3 regions of the Pseudomonas sp. 3MAES_34.3B genome follow, and region 3 is predicted to be linked to each of the others. Evidence: riboswitches for the same ligand, from Rfam matches in the RefSeq annotation. Region 3 holds a riboswitch; each other region holds the start of a gene.
What was found. Region 3 has a riboswitch for cobalamin ahead of AC3Z8Y_RS12515 (CbtB domain-containing protein). Riboswitches for the same ligand answer to the same signal wherever they lie in the genome.
Positions count from the first base shown of each region.

Region 1: another riboswitch for cobalamin. It lies ahead of AC3Z8Y_RS14030 (ABC transporter substrate-binding protein); the one in region 3 lies ahead of AC3Z8Y_RS12515 (CbtB domain-containing protein).
Region 2: another riboswitch for cobalamin. It lies ahead of cobW (cobalamin biosynthesis protein CobW); the one in region 3 lies ahead of AC3Z8Y_RS12515 (CbtB domain-containing protein).

Region 1 covers NZ_CM176960.1:3,188,431-3,190,621, reverse strand. The annotation lists gene AC3Z8Y_RS14030 (ABC transporter substrate-binding protein) at 1-940, opposite strand, end outside; gene AC3Z8Y_RS14025 (hypothetical protein) at 939-1,094, shown strand; cobalamin riboswitch at 1,064-1,252, opposite strand; gene AC3Z8Y_RS14020 (bifunctional diguanylate cyclase/phosphodiesterase) at 1,291-2,191, opposite strand, start outside.
Region 2 covers NZ_CM176960.1:2,402,234-2,404,424, reverse strand. The annotation lists gene cobN (cobaltochelatase subunit CobN) at 1-39, opposite strand, end outside; gene cobW (cobalamin biosynthesis protein CobW) at 43-1,107, opposite strand; cobalamin riboswitch at 1,197-1,406, opposite strand; gene AC3Z8Y_RS10730 (PACE efflux transporter) at 1,424-1,873, opposite strand; gene AC3Z8Y_RS10725 (LysR substrate-binding domain-containing protein) at 1,968-2,191, shown strand, end outside.
Region 3 covers NZ_CM176960.1:2,804,135-2,806,325, reverse strand. The annotation lists gene AC3Z8Y_RS12520 (CbtA family protein) at 1-635, opposite strand, end outside; gene AC3Z8Y_RS12515 (CbtB domain-containing protein) at 646-834, opposite strand; cobalamin riboswitch at 913-1,113, opposite strand; gene AC3Z8Y_RS12510 (DUF2790 domain-containing protein) at 1,220-1,495, opposite strand; gene lpdA (dihydrolipoyl dehydrogenase) at 1,656-2,191, opposite strand, start outside.

The sequences.
Region 1 (2,191 bases), 380 kb from region 3:
TTGCCTGCAGCGCATCGGCGTCGAGGATCACGATGCGGTCATGCTTCACGGCGTCCATGTTGCGGGTAACGGGGTCGCTTTTCAGAAACGCCAGTTTCTTCGCATAGTCATCGGCGGGGAAGCGGCGGCGGTCCATGCGGGCGATCACGATCAGGCTGGGGTTGGCGCGGGCCAGCGTTTCCCAGCCAACGGTCGGCCATTCCTCGTTGGACTCCACCACGTTATGAATGCCTAGCGTGCTGAGCATGAAGTCTGCCACGCCCTTTCTTCCTGCCACGAAGGGGTCGCTGGCGAGGTCCGCGCTGGAAAACCACACCACAGCCGAAACGTCTTTACCCGGGTGTTGCCCGGCGCGGGTAACCGCTTGCGCCAGCCGGGCCTTGTACTGCTCCACCAGTGCGTCGCCACGCGCCGTTACGTCAAAGATGTCGGCCAGCTGGCGCACGCTCTTGTACAGGCTTGCGATATCGAAGGTTTCGAGGCGGGTACCGTCGGCGCCCTTGAGGTTGTCCTTGCCTTCGCAGTCTGAAGGCAGCAGGTAGGTGGGAATGTTCAGGTCGTGGAATTGCTCCCGGGTACCCACTGCGCCCTGGGGGCCCACCATCCATTCGAACTGCACCGCCACCAGCTGTGGTCGCTTGGCCAGCACCGCCTCGAAGCTCGGTTCGTTGTCCGCCAGGCGTTCCACCTTGGCATTTTGCGCCGCGTACTCGGGCTGTACCTGATCGAACCACAGCGAAGTGCCCACCAACCGGTCCCCCAGCCCTAGCGCATAGAGCAGCTCGGTGCCGGCCTGGCCAATGGTCACGGCGCGCTGGGGGGCTTGAGTGAACGTGAGCGCCTTGCCGCAGTTTTCAACCGTGAGCGGGTAGTGCACCGGCGCGGCCAGGGCAGCCGCTGGCAACGCAAGCAACAGGGTGAGGGCAGGGCGGCAGAGCATGTTCAACGGCAGGTCTCCAGCGTTGGGCCATCACGGCGAGCGCTGGAAAGCACATGGCCGCAAGCCCTGCCTGGCAATGGCCGGGGTCACGGAAATGCCCTTCCCGGGCACCCCGCCGGTCAGTGGTTGTATGGATGGCCGGCAGGTCTCCTGACTGGCGGGTCGTGGCGTGCCCACGCCTTCCCGGGTGTTCCCAGTGGCCTGTGTAGAGCACGCTCGCCGCCTACAGTTGCGGGGGCAGTTCCGTTTCAGGCCGTGGCCTGGTGGATTCCCTGTTAGTTCCTCTCGGAAACCGGCGGGGCGATAGTAACCGAAACGAAAGGATTGGCAACCGCGGGGCAATACACCGGTTAACAGCTGGCCTCGGTTTGCGCGGTCACGGCATGCTGCGCCAGGAGCAAGGTCGCCAGGGCGTCAGGGGGCATGGGGCGGCCCAGCAGGTAACCCTGGGCCTGGTCGCAGCCCAAAGTGGCAAGCACTTCGAGCTGCTCGGGTGTTTCCACACCCTCGGCAGTGACCACCATGCCCAGGCTTTTGCCCATGGCCACCACCGCGCTGACAATCGCCTGGTTGTTGGCCTTGGGGTCGCTGAGGTTCATCACGAAACTGCGGTCTATCTTGATGCCATCGAACGGGTAACAGCTGAGGTAGCTCAGTGATGAATACCCGGTGCCGAAGTCGTCCATGGACAATTTCACGCCCAGCTTCTTGAGCTGGACCATCAACGCCAGGGCCCCGTCGGCATTGTCGATCATCACGCTTTCGGTCACTTCCACCTCCAGGCGCGAGGCTGGTAGCCCGGTGCCCGCCAAGGTTCGCTCGATACGGGCGACCAGGTCGCTGCGCATGAATTCGATACAGGACAGGTTCACCGATACGAACACCGGCTCGGGCCAGGTGGCCACCAGCGCGCAGGCGCGGCGCATCACAATGTCGCTGAGGGCGACGATGAGGCCGGTTTCCTCTGCCAGTGGAATGAACACCGCAGGGCTGAGCAGGCCCTTTTCCGGGTGCTGCCAGCGCACCAGCGCCTCGGCGCCGAGAATACGCGCGCCGGTGATATCGAAACGCGGCTGGAACACCACGCTGAATTCATCATGTTGCACGGCGCGCTTGAGGTCCTGCTCCAGCTGCCTGCGTTCCTCGATGCGGGTCTTCATCTCGGCGTTGTACAGCTGCCAGCTGTGGCGGCCCCTCCCTTTGGCTTCATACAGCGCAATATCGGCCAGGCGCAGCAGCTCCTCGGCATCG
Region 2 (2,191 bases), 400 kb from region 3:
CGGAACGAAACCGCCGGGCTGGGTGCGTAGCAGGTGCATCGGTCAGCCGCGCAACGCTTGGGTCAGTTCATCGCGCAGCACGCCACCGTCCAGCGCCTGGCCAATCAATACCAACCGGCTTACCCGGGCCTCGCCCGCAGCCCACGGCCGGTCGAAATGCCGGTCGAACCGGCTGCCTACGCCCTGTACCAGCAAGCGCATGGGTTTCCCGGGGATGGCGGCAAAGCCTTTCACCCTGAGTACGTCGTGACGCTGGACCACGCCTTCGAGCGCCGCCATCAATGCAGCTTCTGGCGCTTCCGGCAACTCGACCCAGATGGAATCGAAGGCGTCATGGTCGTGGTCCGCTTCTTCGCCATCATGGTGTTGATCGTGATGGGTAAGGCGGCCATCGATGTGCGCTTCCGATTCGGCGCCCAAGCCCAGCAGTACTGCCAACGGCAGCTGCCCGGCACTGGCTTCGACCACTTTCACCGCGGCCGGCAGCTCTTCGCTCACTTCAGCACGCACGCGTTCCAGGCCTTGCGCGTCGATCAGATCGACCTTGTTCAGGATTACCAGGTCGGCACTGGCCAGTTGGTCTTCGAACAGCTCGTGCAGTGGGGACTCGTGGTCCAGGTTCGGGTCCTGCCGGCGCTGCGCGTCCACGGCTTCAGGGAAGGCGGCGAAGGTGCCGGCGGCCACCGCAGGGGCATCCACCACGGTGATCACCGCGTCAACGGTGCACGCATTGCGAATATCTGGCCATTGGAAGGCCTGCACCAGCGGTTTGGGCAGGGCCAGGCCGCTGGTTTCGATAAGGATGTGGTCCAGGGTGCCGCGGCGCTGCACCAATTCACGCATCACCGGGAAGAATTCCTCCTGGACGGTGCAGCACAGGCAACCGTTGGCCAGCTCGAACACGCGCCCTGCGGCTTCTTCTTCGGTGCAGCCGATGCTGCACTGCTTGAGCAGGTCGCCGTCGATGCCCAGCTCGCCGAACTCGTTCACGATCACCGCAATGCGCCGGCCTTCGGCGTTATCGAGAATGTGACGAAGCAGCGTGGTTTTACCCGACCCAAGGAAGCCGGTAACGATGGTAACGGGAAGCTTGCTGAGCGTTTTCATGGGTGGCCCTGGCACTGTGGCGGGCAGGCGCGAAGGCACCGCAGGCGGCGCCTGGGCAGGTTCGCACCGGATCACCCCGCCCGGTTGAATAAAAGGATCGGCACGAGGCAGGTCTCCTGGCTTGCGGCGCCCCGGGCAATACACCCGATGGCGGCCTGGCGCCTTCCCGCCCCGAAGGCAGTGGCATTGGCCAGGCTTTACCGCTCACAGTTGCGGGGGCAGCCGCGGCTTGTTACCGCGTTCCCATCTTAGCTTCAGCAGGCATTGCCCCTGGAAGCACCTCGAGGGGCAAGCCTACGCAGTGCCAGCCCACAGGTCAATCCGCGCCGGGGCATGCACTGGCGTTGAACATTGTTTGCCGAGGCAGCCCGAAGGCCTTGTCAAACACCCATTGAAAGCCGTAGGCATAAACGAAGAAGAAGGCAAACAGCCCTACGTTGGTGAGGAAAGCGGTAATCAGGTCCACGCCAAGGCCGTAAGCCATTACCGGGGTGAGAATGGCCGTAAGGCCGCCTTCAAAGCCCACCGCATGCAGCAGCCGCCTGAAGGGCGTACGTGCATGCCAGCCCCGACGGCGCTCGAACGCTTCGAACAGATGGTTGAACAGCATGTTCCAGCCCAGCGCAACGGTGCTGATCACTACCGAGAGCACGGTGGAGTGCCCCATCCCCTGGCCAAATAGCAGGGCCAGGGCAGGTGCCACGAATATCAGGGCTCCCGCTTCGTAGAGCACGGCCTGGACGATTTTGCGTTTCGCGCCTTGCATGTCAAAACTCCCGTGAACATGCGCGCAGCTTCGATGGTTGAGCCCGGCGGTGCAAGCAAGTAGATTTGACCCACCCCTAATGAGGCTAAACCCGGTGTTTGCCCACCTTCCCCTCACCGCCCTGCGCGGTTTTGAATCCGCCGCCCGGCTCGGCAGCTTCGCCGCCGCCGGGGAAGAGCTGTCGGTCACCCCGGCGGCCATTTCCCATCAGGTCAAATCCCTGGAGCAGTGGTTGGGCACCTTGCTGTTCGAGCGCACCGGCCAGGGGGTACGGCTGAGCGATGCGGGCAAGCGGTTGCACGCGGGCCTTCATCAGGC
Region 3 (2,191 bases):
AACACCACGTTGATGGCCTGCGCGGCCCAGCGGAACTGATGCTCGAGCGCTTCAGGGGCCAGGCTTTCATGAGTGGGCGGTTGCGGTGCGCCGATGATGTGCGGGATGACCAGCAATACCGCACCCGCTATTTTCAGCAGCCAGTTCGGGGAAAACACCATCAACGCCAACGCGACGGCAGTTGACGCTGCCGTACCGATCCACCACAGCTGACGCGAGGTCAGGTCTGCCGCTGCAGTGCCTGGCAATTCCGGCGGTAGCCCCAGGGTAGGCGCGAGGGTAAACACCGCATAGCCCGCCAGGCCCCATAGCAGCCCCTCGGCGGTGCGCCCGGGTGCACGCAGGGTGTACAGGCCGGCCAGCATCAGGGCAAAGCCCACCGCGACCACCAGGTTACCGCCTGTAGTGGACAGCAAGCGCTGCCAGCCGTCCTCGGGTTCCCACGCCGCTGCTTCGTGTTCATGCTCATGGGTGGCGGCACCCAGAGCCCCGTGCTCATGGGTAGCCGGTGCTGCGGTCTCGTAGGTTTCAGCCTGAAGGATCAACGGGCTGAGCCACAGGCTTTGCATGAACGTGAGCAGCAGGGCCGCGAACAGGCCGGCGAAGCCAGCGGTGCGCAGAATACGCGTCATCATGAACATGCCCTCAGTGGCAAGGGAAGGCTGCGCTGTGGCGGGTGTCATGGGCGGCATTGTGCACGGCGGGGATGTGTGAGAAACCGGCGAAATACACCAGCCCGGCGCCGAGCAGGGTAGCGAAGCACGCCGCGGTAACGCGTTGCGCAAGGGTGGAGGCGGGGCGAGTAATAACGTGGCTAGCAGTATGGGCGGACATGGCGCTTCCCTCAGGTGAGTGACGAGCAGGCGCCGAGCCTCCGCACAGCGGAGATCGGACAGCCCGCCCACCGCAGGTGTCAATGATGTCGATCGGGCCGGTCTCCGGGCTTGCGAGGGGCAGGCAGAAGCCGGCCGGTTCGTTCCCCCTTCCCATGCCTGTGCACAGTGGATTGGAAACGCACTCGCTTACCGTTGCGGGGGCAGCACCGGACTGGCCTTGCGGCGCACCGGTTTCCCGTTTCACCCTGCGAAGGGCACCCGAACGAAAGGCGTAAGGAAAGCATGCCAAGGTAGGAACGTCAAATCGAAGGTGCGCGGGCCGACACCTGCGCGCAAAAGCAAAAGCCCCGGGAGGGCCGGGGCTTTGGGTGCAACGCGGTGGTTCAACCGTTGGCGCGGTCGTCGTAGCCGCCTTGTTGCAGGTATTGCACCTTGTGCAGCTCACCTTTGCTGTCCTGGTAAACCATGGTCACCGGTACCACGCCGCTTTTGTTGCTGACGTCGGTCTTGGAGATGATTTTCTGGACATCCAGCTGCATGCCGTAGTGGTAGGTTTCGACCGGCAAATTAGCGGTAACGGCGCGGTCGGCACCATCCTGTGCAAAGGCGCCAGTGGCGAATACAGCGGTCAGGGCGGCGATGGCGAATGCGGTTTTCATGTTCGTGTCCTCGTTGGGTGATGAAGTGGCTTTTCGTTGGGGTTAGTAAACCGCCTCACGCGCCGTTCGAGAAATTGAACACTGTGCTGGCAACAATCACCGTTTTTGATAATGGCGCCAGCCGCTCTATGCAGCGGGTTCTGGCGCCTGACGGTCCATTTCAGATATGCAATGCATGCCCCAGCGCGCGCATTGCCGCTTCCTGCACCGCTTCGCCCAAGGTGGGATGGGCGTGAATGGTACCGGCGATGTCTTCAAGCCGCGCGCCCAGTTCCAGAGACTGGCTGAAGGCAGCTGCCAATTCCGACACGCCCGGGCCCACGGCTTGCCAACCGAGGATCAAGTGGTCATCTTCGCGTGCCACCACCCGCACGAAGCCGGTAGTCGCGCCCAGCGTCATTGCGCGGCCGTTGGCGGCAAAGGGGAAGCTGGCAACCAGCGCCTGGCTGCCGGCCTGTTCCGGCGTAAGCCCCGCCACCACGATTTCCGGGTCGGTATAGCACACCGCCGGGATCGCCCGGGGCGTGAACTCGCGACGGTGCCCCGCGATGAGCTCGGCCACCATCTCGCCTTGCGCCATCGCCCGGTGCGCGAGCATTGGTTCGCCGGTCACATCGCCGATGGCCCACACATCGGTCATGCTGGTGCGGCAACAGGTATCTACCTTGATAGCCCGCCCCGTCATGGCCAGATCAA